Regions from separate parts of the Desulfovibrio sp. X2 genome, predicted to be linked through region 2. Evidence: predicted binding sites of a transcription regulator. Region 2 holds the regulator's gene; each other region holds the start of a gene.

Region 1 (4,493 bases), on a different contig from region 2:
AGTCGAACAGGGCGCGCATGGCCTGCGAGGAGAGGCGGGGCAGCCCGGTCTTGAGCTTGGCCGCGAGCCGCGTGAGGAAGAACTCCGCGAGCTGGGGCAGGTCGTCCTTGCGCTCGCGCAGGGGAGGTAGGTGTATGGACGCCACGTTGAGGCGGTAGAAGAGGTCCTCGCGGAACTTGCGCTCCTTGACCTGCGCGGCCAGATCCACGTTGGTGGCGGCCACGATGCGCACGTCGCAGGCGATGGGGCGCGAGCCGCCCACGCGCTCGATCTGCTTGAGCTCCACGGCGCGCAGGAGTTTGGGCTGGAGATGCAGAGGCATGTCGCCGATCTCGTCGAGCAGGATGGTTCCGCCCGAGGCCAGCTCGAACTTCCCGCGCCGCGTGGCCAGGGCTCCCGTGAAGGCGCCCTTCTCGTGGCCGAAGAGCTCGCTCTCCAGCAGGTTCTCGGGGATGGCCGCGCAGTTGACCTTGACGAAGGGGCCCTCCGCCCGGGCGGACAGCGCGTGGACCGTGTCGGCCACGAGCTCCTTGCCCGTGCCGGTCTCGCCGATGACCAGGACCGTGGAGTCCAGCGGCGCGACGCGCTCGATCAGATCCTTCACCCGCCACATGGCCTCGCCCTGGCCGATGATCCGGCCGAGCGGCCCCTCCTTGTCCAGGGTGCGGCGCAACGAGCGCACCTGCCGCTGCAGGCGCTGTTTCTCCAGGGCGCGGCGGATGACGATCTCCATCTCGGCCAGGGAGAAAGGCTTGGTGAAATAGTCGTAGGCCCCGCGGCGGATGGCCTGCACGGCCGAGTCCTTTTCCGCGTAGGCGGTCATGATGATGATCTCCGTGCTCGGGCTGGCCTCACGGAAGTGGGGTATGGCCTCTATGCCGCTCATGCCCGGCAGGCGGACATCCAGCAGGATGAGATTGTAGACGCCCGAGGCGGCGGTGCGGATGCCCTCCTCCGCGGAGGCGGCGCAGTCCACGGCGAATCCCTTCTCGCCGACCGCCTCGCGCAGCATTCCCTGGAAGGCGATGTCGTCGTCGACGATGAGGATGCGCGGAGCGCTGTCTGTCCTATCCATAGTATATAGACCTCTGGCGTACGGGCTGTGCTGTTCCGGGATGCGGCAGGTATGCCTTCATCCATTTTTCATGGAACGATGACCACATATTTTGGTTGAGTCAAGCTTTTTTCCCCAAATGATGGATTAGGCCACTTGCAAAACAAGCCACTGAAATAATAAATAATTTTTGCAAAACGAAGGCTATGATGAACTTGGCATAACCATTGCTTTAAGGTGTGCAGCGGAGCGTATGCCATGAACTACGAACTCATCAGAAGATTGATCAGGGGCCGGGAATCCGAGCGCGGCGTCATGGCCGTGGAATTCGCCCTTGTCCTGCCGATGCTCGTCCTGCTCTTCGGCCTGATGGTCGAGGGAGCCAACGCCGTGCGCGTGTACGCCACCCTCGTCGACGCCAGCCGCGAGGCGGCGCGCACCATCCTTCGCGACGGCAACTCCACGGAGGCTCCGGCCGTGGTCAAGGCGCTCACCGCCGACCTCAGCGGGAATTCGCCGACAACCTCCGTGACCACCGATTCCGCCACCAATACCGTGACCGTCGAGGTACAGTATGCCTACCAGTCTTTCTACGGAGCCGACGGACTGCTCAACTCGCTCATCGCGAGCGCCCCGGTCTTCAAGGCCCGCACTACAATGCCTCTTTCGTAGGCTCGCCAGGCTCGCGGGGGATCTGGGCGCGTCGCCCGTCCTCCTCGCCGTTCTCCTGCCGGTGCTCGTGGGTGCGGTCGGCATGGCCGTGGATCTGGGCAACCTATACCTGGCCCAGACACGCCTGCAGGCGGCCACGGACGCCGCAGTGCTGGCCGGAAGCCTCAAGCTGCCCGACGATCCGGACCTCAGCAAGGGCAAGGTCTCCCAGGCGGTCAACCAGCTCCTGACCACGAACCTGCCCGACGCCGTGGTGGAATCCCTCACCCCCGGCACCATCTACCGCAGCGTCACGGTCACCACCAAGGCCAAGGTGCCCATGCTCCTCATGCAGGTCCTGGGCGTCGGCGACAAGTGGGTCACGGCCAGCGCCACGGCAGGCTACAACAATCTCGAGGTGGTCTTCGTGCTCGACAACACGGGCAGCATGAGGGGCACGCCGATCACCATGGTCAAGAGCGCCACAGCGAACCTCATCGACCTCATCCTGCCCGCCGGGGGCGCCGCCGACACCAAGATCGGCCTGGTCGGCTTCCGCGGCAAGGTGCGCGTCGGCTCGAACGTGGACGGTCTGCCCGCCGGTTGCCGCAACGCGGACGGCTCCGTGAACACGGGCATCAACTCCGCCTTCATGTCCATGTACTGGGCGCTGCCCTCCTACAGGCGCAATTCCATCGACCTGGACACCTGCAGCAACATCCCCGAAATCCTCCCCCTGACCTCGAACCGCAGCGACATCTTCGCCTCGTTGGCCACGCACACAGCGGACGGCCCGGCCTCGGGCACGGTCATCTCAGAAGGCATCAAGTGGGGCCGCAACGTGCTCACGCCGACGGCGCCCTACACCCAGGCCAGCTCGGACCCCAAGTACAGGAAGATCATGATCCTGCTCACGGACGGCGACACCGAGGACGGAAAGTGCGGCGGCAACTACGCGGCCACCTACGACCCCAACAACTACTGGACCAACGCCTACTACGGCATGGGCGACACCCACAGCCATTGCGAGAACGGCGGCGCGCTGAACCAGGCCATGCTCGACGAGGCCCAGAAGGCCAAGGACGCGGGCATCGAGATATTCTCCATCCGCTACGGCGACTCGGACTCCACCGACATCACGCTGATGAAGGCCGTGGCCTCGAGCCGCGCGGGAACGACCGACCACTACTTCAACGCCCCTTCGACCAACGACCTCGACGACATCTTCAAGCAGATCGGCCGCCAGCTCGGACTGCGGCTCATCAAATAGGAGGCGGTGATGCACGCCATGTTCGGAAGAAGGCGGGACGGGGAACGCGGGTCGAGCGTGGTCGAATTCGCGCTGTTTTTTCCCGCGATGATCGCGCTCTCCATGCTGCTCATCGAGGGCGGGAACATGTTCCGCGCCTGGCTCACGCTGCACAAGTCCGCCCAGACCGCGGTGCGATTCGCGACCACGGGCCAGGGGGACGAGGACGGCAGCCGCCTCTCGCAGATCGTGGCCCAGGCCAGGCTCATGCAGGAAGACCTGCCCGGCAATTCGCCGGTCATGGACGTGGACGTGTGCAGCCGGACCAAGCCAGACATGAGCCTGCCCTGCACCGGAGCGGACCCGGGCGGCCCCTGCGAGATGGTCCAGGTGGAGGTGCGCTACAGCTACCAGCCCCTGACCCCGTTCGCGGCCGACCTTCTGCCCAGCGACCTGACCATGGAGGCCACAGAGCGCGGAATCAACGAACCGTGGAAGGTCTGCCCCTGACACGGACGGCTAGTCGAACTCCTCGCGCAGACGGCGTTCGAGGGATTTCCTGACGGATTCCGCCTCGAGGATGGCGCCGCCGTCCCGATTCCCGTCCTCGTCGCCACCGCGGCGCACCGGGTAGAGGACAGCACGGTCACCGTCCAGGAAGACCTCGACCTCGTCTCCGGCAGAAAGGCCGAAATGGGCCACCACGTCGTTCGGCAGCTGGACAAGCCCTGCTCCGACCACTTTCACCCGCATGGACCTTCCCTCCTGATCCTTTCTACGCCCCCACCGCGGCCAGGGCAACGCGTGACGGGAGGCGGGCGCGATTTTACGCTTTATCGCCTGGTTCGCCTCACGTATCGTGCACAGTGAGGAAAAAAGCCATGCGTAAAACGACACGCGGCAGGCGGGGGAAGCCCCCGCGCAAAAGCAGCCTGGTCCGCCGCCTCATCGAGGAGACGGTCGAGGACGTCATCTGGACCGTGTCTCCCGAACTGTCCCTGACCTACGTCTCTCCTTCCATCCAGACACTCAGGGGCATCGGCGTCCGCCAGGCCCTCGACGAGGATCTCGCGGCGACGATGACGCCGCGCTCGTGGGCGACGCTGCAACGCGCGAGCAGAAAGCTGTTCGTCGACGTCGGGCGTGGGGAGCACGGGCATGTCAGCCGTTTCGAACTCGAGCTGCTCCATGCCGACGGCTCCCCGGTGTGGGTGGAAGTCGTCTTCCGCCCCCTGCTCGGCGCGGACGGGGATATCGAGGGATTCCTCGGCGTTTCGCGCGACATCGGGGAGCGCCGCGCTGCCGAGGCCGCGCTGCGCACGAGCGAGAGGCGCTACCATGCCCTGTTCGAGAACCTGCGCAGCGGCTTCGCCCTGCACGAGATCATCCCTGGGCCGGACGGCGCAAAGGACGTCCGCTTCATCGAGGTCAATCCGGCCTTCGAGCGGCTGACCGGACTGGCGCGCACCGACATCCTCGGCCGGACGTCCGGCGAGATACTTCCGGAGGTGGAGCCGGGCTGGATCGAGGACTACAAGC
Region 2 (4,493 bases):
GTAGAGGGAGGCCAGCTTGGGCAGCATCGCGGCAGGGAGGCCGTCCACGCAGAAGAAGCCCATGTCTTCGAAGACGCGCAACGCCGTGCTCTTCCCGGCCCCGGAAAGACCGGTCAGGACGACGATGGCGAAAGCCGGCTCCGCGTGCATCAGAAGCCTCCTGCGCTGCGCGCTGCACCATGGTCGGCGCGCGGTGCCATTCTTCCCTTGTTCGTATTCCCGGGCCGTATTCCCGGGCGGCTCGGCCCGAGGCCCGTCCGCACGACGAGATGCTCCCTAGACGCCCTGCAGCAGCGCAAGCAAGCTTTCCTTGTCCGAAGCGGACAGGAAGGCCTTCTTGAATTCAGAATCCTTGAGCAGGCGCGAGATGTGGGCAAGGACGCGCAGGTGCTGCCCGGCCGCCTCTTCCGGCGCAAGGACGAGAAAAAAGATCTGGCAGGGCCTGTGGTCGAGGGCATCGAAGTCGATGCCCTCGCAGCAGCGCGCCGCCACGAGGACGATGTCGGAGAGCCCTTCGATCTTGCCGTGGGGGATGGCGATGCCGTCCCCGATTCCCGTGGTCCCGAGCCGTTCGCGCTCCAGAAGGACGCTGACGGCGCGTTCCCGATCGATGTCCGGATGCGTGCGTGCCAGGGGCTCGACCATCTCGGCGAGGACAGCTTCCTTGCTCCTCGCCGAGAGGTCGGGCAGCACAAGCCCGGGGTTCAGATAATCACCGAGTTTCATGCCGTTCGCCGTGTCGCCTAGAGGCCGGGATCGATGATGCCGAAGTTGCCGTCCCTGCGCCGGTAGACAACGTTCACCCGCTCGGTCTCAGCGTTGCGGAAGACCAGGAACTCGTAGTCCAGGGTCTCGAGCTGCATGGCGGCCTCCTCGATGTCCATGGGCTTCGGGCTGAAGCTGTCGGTGGCCACGATGCTCTTGGATTTGTCCTCGCCCTCGCCCACGAAGCTGAAGACCTCGTGACGCACGGACTTGTCCGCGGTCTTGGCCGCACGCTTGCTCTTCTGCTTCTCGCGGATGCGCTTCATCTGGGCCACGATCTTGTCCACGACGAGATCGATGGCCGAGTACATGTCGTCCGCGGACTCGTTGGCCGAAAGGTGCAGGTTGTCGTCGGAGACGATGACTTCGACCATCTGGCGGATCTTCTCCACCGAGAGGTTCACCTGAACCTCGGCGGCATCGTGGTTGGCAAGATATTTCTCAAGCTTCTCGAAGCGCTTCTCCGCATAGTCCTTGAGGTGGTCGGAAGGATCGAAGTTCTTGAAGTTGAAGGCAATGTTCATATGCTCGCTCCTTGTTCGGGGGCTTTAGAAAATCTGCTTGCGCTTGCTCGACGAGGGAATGTTGAGCGCCGTGCGGTACTTGGCCACCGTGCGGCGCGCGATGTTGACCTGCAGCTTGTCCTTCAGGATGTCCACGATCCGTTCGTCGGACAGGGGCTGCTTCGCGTCTTCCTCGCCGATGAGCTGCTTGATGAGCGCCTTGACGCTCTCCGAGCCGACCTCGCTTCCGTCGTCCAGGCTCAGGGCGGAGTTGAAGAAGAACTTGAGCTCGAAGATGCCGTGCGGCGTGGCCACGTACTTGTTGGTCGTGATGCGGCTGACGGTGGATTCGTGCATCCCGATGTCGTCGGCCACGTCCTTGAGGATCAAGGGACGCAGGTGGGTCACGCCTTCTTCGAAGAAGTCCCGCTGAAAGCGGACGATGCTCTCGATGACCTTGTAGAGCGTGCGCTGGCGCTGATAGAGGCTCTTCATCAGCCACACGGCCGAGCGCACCTTCTCCTGGAAGTAGTCCTTGTCCTTGCCCTTCCCGCCCTGCAGGCTGTCCATGTACAGGGAGTTGAGCTGCAGCCTGGGCAGCCCGTCCTCGTTGAGCACGATGACGAAGTTGTCGTCGAACTTGTACACGTACGCGTCCGGAGAGACGTACATGGGCTCGCCCGAGCCGAAGCTCGAGCCGGGCATGGGATCGAGCGTCTGGATGATGTCCAGGTATTCCCGGAGTTCCTCCAGGGAGATCTTGAATTTGCGGGCAAGCGGCTTGTAGCGCTTCTTCTCCAGGTCCTCCAGATGGTCGGAAACCAGGGAGAGCAGGATCGGATCGTCGTAGCCGTAGACGTCGAGCTGGACCAGCAGGCATTCGCGCGGGTCCCTGGCGGCCACGCCCACCGGGTCGAAGCGCTGCACGCGCAGGAGCACCGACTCCACCGCCTCCGGAGTGCTCCCGGTGACGTGGGCGATCTCGTCGACCGTGGAGGAAAGATAGCCGGAGGAGTTGAGGTTGCCGATGATGTTCTCGGCGATCTCCTTCTCCTCTTCGGTGAAATTCGAGAGGCGGGTCTGCCAGGCCAGATGCCCATCGAGGGACGGCTTGGCCGTGAGGCGGGCTTCGAAGGAGAGCCCCTCGTCGAGGGCCTCGTGCTCGCGCATCTGGGACTGGCGGGAGGCGCTGGCGAAGTCGCCCAGGTAGTTGTCCCAGTCCGCTTCGCGCTGCAGACTCTTCTCGTCGGAGGGCATCTCGTGGACGACGCCCTCGGCCTCCGCAGGCTGGGCGTTCTCAGGGGACTCGCGCTCGCTCTCCGCTTCCTCGAAGCCTTCCTCGAGAAACGGATTTTCCAGCAACTCCTGCTGCACGGTCTCCATCAGCTCGAGCCGGGAGAGCTGCAAGAGCTTGATGGCCTGCTGCAGCTGGGGGGTCATCACCAGCTGTTGCGAAAGCTTGAGCTGCTGTCTGAGTTCGAGCGCCATGCGTCCTAGCTCGCGCGGAGCCCGAGGGCACTACCGCGCAGTGGCAAAAGTCCGGCCAGGGAATGACCCGTTTCCACCCCATGCGGAAACGCGCCAGAAATACCGCCCCAAACATTCATGGGGCCGATACATCCCGTGCTGGAAATATGCCACACTCGGCAAGGTGTTGCAACGGATCAAGTCTTGAACGGCGAGCTTTTCTGAGGCATTGGCACGAAAATTCCATCAGAGGCAGAATTCCTCACCGAGGTACACCTTCCGCGCTCGCGGGTTGGCCGCGATCTCTTGCGGAGTGCCGGTCAGGATGATCGTGCCCTCGAAGACGATGGAGGCGCGATCGCAGATGGACAGGGTCTCGCGCACGTTGTGGTCGGAGATGAGGATGCCGATGCCCTTGTCCTTGAGCCCCCGGATGATCTCCTTGATGTCGTCCACGGCCAGAGGGTCGATGCCCGCGAAGGGCTCGTCGAGGAGGATGAACTTGGGGCTCCTGATGAGCGCCCGCGCGATCTCGAGCCTGCGTCGCTCGCCGCCGGAGAGGTGCACGGCGCGGGAGTTCTCGAGCCTCGTGATGCCGAGTTCCTCGAGGAGCGCGTCGCAGCGCGCGCGCTGCTCCTTGCGCGAGAGTCCGGTGTGCTCGAGGATGATCTCCATGTTCTGGCGCACGGTGAGCTTCTTGAAGATGGAGCTCTCCTGCGGCAGGTAGGACAATCCGGCGCGGGCGCGCAGGTGCAGCGGCCAGTGCGTCAGCTCCGTGTCGTCCAGAAAGACCTTCCCCTCGGTCGGCTTGATGACCCCGAGCAGCATGTAGAAGGTCGTCGTCTTGCCTGCGCCGTTGGGCCCAAGAATGCCGAAGACCTCGTTCTGGTCCAGGCCGAGATCAACGCCCTTGACCACTTCCCGCTGGCCGTACTGCTTGCGCAATCCCCGCGCTTCGAGCCTGCTGACCATGGGCTACTGCTTCTCCGGCGCGGCGCCGTCGGCGGGCTTCGCGGCATCGGGCGCCTTGGAGTCTCCGGACGGCTTGGCGGTGGGACTCAGGGATTCCTGCTTGGTGAAGAAGGTGGCCTCCACCTGCTTCTTGCCGCCTAGGACCTCGCTGCGGTTGGTCTGCGTGTAGAATTTGATGACCTCGCCGGTGACCTTGTTGCGTCCGTCCAGGATCACGGGGTTGTCCTCCATGACCAGAAGCCCCTCCTCCACGTGGAAGGTGGCCTTGCCGCAGAAGCCTTGCCTGCCTTGCTGCTGCATGCGCACGTTGCCCACGGCGACCACGCTCTTGATCTTGGCGTCCTTTTTCCCGCCCAGGGGGGACTGCGGCGCGGCCGGGGGCTCGACCGCCTGCTTGCCCTTGGCGGGCTCGGGCTCGCTGGGCTCGAGGTAGGCCGTCAGGCGGTCGGACCAGAGCTGCATCTCGCCGCGGGTCACGTGCACGTGGCCCTCGAAGACCACGCTGTCCCGGTCCTGGCTGTAGGTCAGCCTGTCGGCCGTTATGTGCGTGGGGATGTCCTTGCCCTGCTCGCCCCGCAGGGACGAGGGGACGGCGTTGCCCTGCGCCGAGGCGAGGGGCGCAGGCACGGCGGCGACGAGAGCCGCCAGCATGAAGAGCACGAGGCGCATACGCGTCATTTCTTGGACTCCGGGGCCGGTTTGGCGGCCGGGGATTTGCGGGCGATCACGACCCGCACGCCCTCCGAGGCGATGATATCCCTGTTGGTGAGGTCGATCTCGAGCTTG
Region 3 (4,493 bases), on a different contig from region 2:
GTACTTGGGCTTGTTCTGCCACCAGTTGGCGGACTCGGGATCACGGCTCACGGGAGTGTTGGCCTTGTTGTAGTCCGCGAGCGTCGGCCAGGCGTCGATGGGCTGGGCCATGTAGCCGGGCACGATGTGGTAGAGCAGGGTGTGATCCGTGGAGCCCTGCACGTTGGGCTCGCCGCGCAGCGCGTTGATGCCGCCGCCGGCCACGCCGATGTTGCCGAGCAGGAGCTGCACGATGGCCGCGCTGCGGATGTTCTGCACGCCGGTGGTGTGCTGGGTCCAGCCGAGCGCGTACATGATCGTTCCGGCCTTGTCGGCCTTGCCCGTGGCGCCGAAGCAGTCGTAGACCTTCCTGAGCGTCTCCTCGGGCACGCCGGTGACCGCGGAGACGTTCTTCAGCGTGTAGCGGCCGTAGTGCTGCTTCATCAGGTTGAAGACGCAACGCGGGTGCGCGAAGCTCTCGTCGCGCATGGGCACGCCGTCGGCGTCGTTCACGAAGCTCCACTTGCTGCGGTCGTAGGCCCGCTTGGCCGGGTCGTAGCCCGTGAACAGGCCGTCCTTGAAGCCGTAGGCCTCGCCCACCACGAAGGAGGCGTTGGTGTACTTGGCCACGTACTCGTGGAAGTACAGGTTGTTGGACAGGATGTAGTTGATCATGCCGCCCATGAAGGCGATGTCCGTGCCCGAGCGCAGGGGGACGTGGTAGTCCGAGCGCGCCGAGGTGCGGGAGAACTTGGGATCCACGTGCACCACGGTGGCGCCGCGGTCCTTGGCCTTCAGGACCCACTTGAACGAGATCGGATGGTGTTCAGCGGCATTGCTGCCGATGATGAGGACCGAATCGGCATTCTTGATGTCGATCCAGTGGTTGGTCATTGCGCCGCGTCCGAACGACTCTCCCAGAGCCGCAACAGTGGCGCTGTGTCAGATGCGCGCCTGGTGGTCCATGTGGACGACACCAAGGCCCTTCATCGCTTGATGCGCTACCGCGCACTCCTCGTTGTCCATGTGGGAGGTGCCGAGCTGGAAGACGCTCTCCAGCCGGTTGACCGTGTTGCCCTTGCCGTCGCGGGCGATGAAGTCGGCGTCGCGGGTCGCCTTCACGCGGCGCGAGATGCGCTCGATCATGAAGCCCCAGTCCTTCTCCTCCCACTTGTCCGAGTAGGGGGCGCGGTACAGGGGCTTGGAGAGGCGGTCGTCGTTGCGGCTGAGCGAGAGCACGGCCGCGCCCTTGGCGCACAGCGAGCCCTGGTTGATGGGGTAGTCCGGGTCACCCTCGGTGCTGACGAGCTTCCCGTCCTTGACGCTGGCCACGATGTGGCAGCTCACGGAGCAGAACGGGCAGATCGAGATGACCTCCTTCGCTCCGTCGATCTTCAGTCCGGCGGCGTACGCCTCGGCCGGGCCGAGGTCCACGCCGAGCTGACTGAGGCCGATGCAGGCGACACCTGCCCCGGTCAGCTTCATGAAATCCCTTCGCGTCCACTTCATGGGAGCCTCCTTGTTGCGCGTCCGGCGCCCGGAGCGGCTGCCCGGGCGGAAAACCATGCCTATTTTGGCATAAGCATATCCGGCATCTGGGCTTTTGCAACAAAAATTCAAATATTTTAATGTGTTAAGAATAACACATTAACGGCTCCCCGAAGCCGCGCGCACCATCCTCTCGGGCGACCGGCGGGAGAAGGGGTCCTCCTTGCGGGCCTCGCGGGGCGCGTCCTGCAGGGCCCGGGAGGCGTCCTGCCCCTTGGGCGCCCGGTAGCGCTCGGCGTCGTAGGGGAAGATCTCCCTGGCCCGGGCCACGGCGCGGGTCTCCACGTCCGCGTACCAGTCGCGGAAGTTCTCCACGAGGAGCTTGCCGAACTCGGTCAGGCGGTAGCCGCCGCGGTTGCCCGCGGGCTTCTCGATCAGGCTGAAGCCGATGATCTTCTCGGTCTTCCTGATCTTGCCCCAGGCGGCGCGGTACGACATGCCCAGGCGGTCCGCGGCGGCCCGAAGCGAGCCGAGCTCGTCCACGAGCTCGAGAAGCTGCACCCGCCCGACGCCGAAGAAGACGCCCTCGTCGGTCTCCAGCCACATGTGCAGCCGCACCACCGGCCGCTCCCTTCCGCTCATGCCTGCCTCCTCCCCCGCCTGTGCGAGGGGTGGACGATCAATTATGTCTTCCATGACATAACGACTACCCTCGCCTCCCGGCACAAGCCAAGAAAAGCCTCATTATGTCAGATTTGACACAATATAGCCCGCGAAGGCCCGCCCCTCAAGGCTTTGTGGACTTCTCCACTTTCCGTGGATCGACGCGACACGGGAGAGGAAAAACAGGTGACTGTCAACTGCTCGAATATGCTCAAAAAAACAGCAATCCATCACTTGGCCCGATCATTGCTCTCATGCCCATAGACCATTTCTATTGGACAGGAAGCGAGCACCATGACCCTGCCGACCACGCCTCGAACCCGCACGACAGCCCCCGACGAAGGACGCAGCCGCCCGCGGCGCGGCCTGTTCCGGTCCGAGCGCGGCTTGTCTCGTTCGGAGCGCGGCTTCGCCGCGGTGGAAACCGCCCTGCTCCTGCCCGTGTTCATCCTGCTCTTCATGGGCGTCATAGACTTCGGCCGCCTCTTCTGGACGCAGAACACGGTCACGGCCGCGGCCGAGGAAGGCGCGCGCATGGCCGTGCTCACGGACACGAGCGACGACGAGGTCATGCAGACGGTGAAGGACTATCTGAAGAACGGCGGCATCGAGGAGCCGCCGACCATCGAGATCGGCGCCCGCGTCCCGGACCAGCCCGTGTCCGTGAAGGTCAGCGTGGGCTTCTCCTTCATGACCCTGCTGCACTCCCTGACGAGCCTCGTGGACATCGACCGGGTGACCTCGACCGCGGTCATGGTCCATGAAAGGTAGGCGGACCATGCGCGCGATCGTCTCGAACATCCTTCGCCGCCTGCGGCGCTCGGAGCGGGGCAGCGTCACCGTGGAATTCGCCGTGACCCTGGCCTTCCTGGTCTTCCCGCTGTTCATCGGAACCATCGACCTCTCCCGACTGATGCACGCCGACAACATCCTCACGCGCACCGCGCGCGAGGCCGTGGTCGTGGCCAGCCGGGGCGGCGACGCGGCCGGGATCGCCAGGACCATCGTGCAGAGCGCCGGGCTCTCGCCCAGCCTGCTCACCGTGAGCGTGACCTCGGCCCCGGACGCCTCGGTTTCCGGGACCAGCGTGCGCGTGGAGCTCGGCTACGACCTGAACGGCTTCGCGCTCTTCGCGGCCGACGTGTTCATGCCGGACGGGCTCAAGGCCGTGGCCGAAGCGAGGAAGGAATGAACGAAGCCGCCCGCAGAATAGTAAGCGTCCTCGCCCGCCTGCACAGCGACGAGCGCGGCGTGGGAGCCCTCCTGCTCGGCCTGACCGCCGTGGCCATCATCGGCTTCGCGGCCCTGGCCGTGGACCTCGGCTGGATGCAGTTCACGCGGAGCAGGCTGCAGACCTCGGCCGACGTGGGCGCCCTGGCAGGAGCGGGCAGTCTGCTCTCCAAGGGCGACGACCTCGCCGCCGTGCGCTCGGTGGCCCAAAGCTACGCCCGCCGCAACCTGATCGCCGAGGACAAGCCCGCCGCGGCGGTCGGGGACGGCGACGTGACCTTCTACCACGACGGCACCCCGGTCTCGTCCGGCGCGGACCAGGTGGAGGTCCGGGTGACGCTCTCGACCGAGCGGAAGAACGCCCTGAACCTCTTCTTCGCCAGGGCCATCGGCACCTCGAACGCGGACGTCAGCGCCTCGGCCAGGGCGGGCCTCGTCGGCACCTGCTCGAGCGAGTGCCTGAAGCCCTTCACCATCCCGGCCAAGTTCACCTGGGACGACACCTGCGACCCCGATCCCAAGCTCAGGAACAACGGTCGGCTCGACACGGGCAGCAGCTGCGAGATGGCCTCGGTCCAGGTGCCCGGCTACACCGACGCGGACGCGGGCACGCAGGTCGTGCTCAAGCCCAAGGACCCGAGCGACGCCGTGGTGCCGAGCTTCTACAACCTCATCGACTTCCCGCCCGTGAACAAGGGCAACCCGGTGACCGGCGGCGACGCGGTGCGCGAGAACATCGCCGGGTGCTCCGGCTCGAACGCCACGGTCGTCGAACCCAACGACGAGGTGCAGATCGAGCCCGGCAGCACCAACGGCCCGGTCAAGCAGGGCATCGCCGACCTCGTGGCCCAGGATCCCACGGCGCACTGGGACAGCGCCACCAACAGCATCCAGGGCAGCGCCTTCTCCAACCCCCTGGACAGCCCGCGCGTGTCCCTGCTCGGCTTCTACGACCCCAAGCGGCCGCCCGTCTCGGGCCGCAACACCCTGTTCATCGCCCAGGTCGGCGCCATCTTTATCGAGGGCATCGACGGCAACGGCAACGTCACGGCCCGCTTCGTGCGCGCCATGGCCGACTCGCCCACGGACTCCGGCGGCGACTGCCTGCTCAAGGTCAGCCGCATGCTGCGCGA

What was found. The regulator sigma-54, encoded in region 2, starts transcription at its own class of promoters, with help from an activator protein. The targets are predictions, from matches to a motif close to CTGGCACGGNNNNTGCTT.
Region 1: DSX2_RS03085 (TadE/TadG family type IV pilus assembly protein) is a predicted target of sigma-54. The motif match lies at 1,270-1,287, and genes of this name have one in related genera.
Region 3: DSX2_RS02395 (TadE/TadG family type IV pilus assembly protein) is a predicted target of sigma-54. The motif match lies at 2,365-2,382, and genes of this name have one in related genera.

What each region holds. Positions count from the first base shown of each region.
Region 1 covers NZ_ATHV01000006.1:99,556-104,048, forward strand. The annotation lists gene DSX2_RS03080 (sigma-54 dependent transcriptional regulator) at 1-1,075, opposite strand, end outside; gene DSX2_RS03085 (TadE/TadG family type IV pilus assembly protein) at 1,313-1,726, shown strand; gene DSX2_RS03090 (pilus assembly protein TadG-related protein) at 1,629-2,975, shown strand; gene DSX2_RS03095 (TadE/TadG family type IV pilus assembly protein) at 2,994-3,464, shown strand; gene DSX2_RS03100 (AbrB/MazE/SpoVT family DNA-binding domain-containing protein) at 3,474-3,707, opposite strand; gene DSX2_RS03105 (ATP-binding protein) at 3,836-4,493, shown strand, end outside.
Region 2 covers NZ_ATHV01000022.1:23,178-27,670, reverse strand. The annotation lists gene rapZ (RNase adapter RapZ) at 1-150, opposite strand, end outside; gene DSX2_RS08590 (PTS sugar transporter subunit IIA) at 277-726, opposite strand; gene raiA (ribosome-associated translation inhibitor RaiA) at 744-1,289, opposite strand; gene rpoN (RNA polymerase factor sigma-54) at 1,314-2,756, opposite strand; gene lptB (LPS export ABC transporter ATP-binding protein) at 2,982-3,707, opposite strand; gene DSX2_RS08570 (LptA/OstA family protein) at 3,711-4,385, opposite strand; gene lptC (LPS export ABC transporter periplasmic protein LptC) at 4,382-4,493, opposite strand, start outside.
Region 3 covers NZ_ATHV01000004.1:204,691-209,183, forward strand. The annotation lists gene fdnG (formate dehydrogenase-N subunit alpha) at 1-1,488, opposite strand, end outside; gene DSX2_RS02390 (winged helix-turn-helix domain-containing protein) at 1,627-2,109, opposite strand; gene DSX2_RS02395 (TadE/TadG family type IV pilus assembly protein) at 2,518-2,901, shown strand; gene DSX2_RS02400 (TadE/TadG family type IV pilus assembly protein) at 2,909-3,322, shown strand; gene DSX2_RS02405 (TadE/TadG family type IV pilus assembly protein) at 3,319-4,493, shown strand, end outside.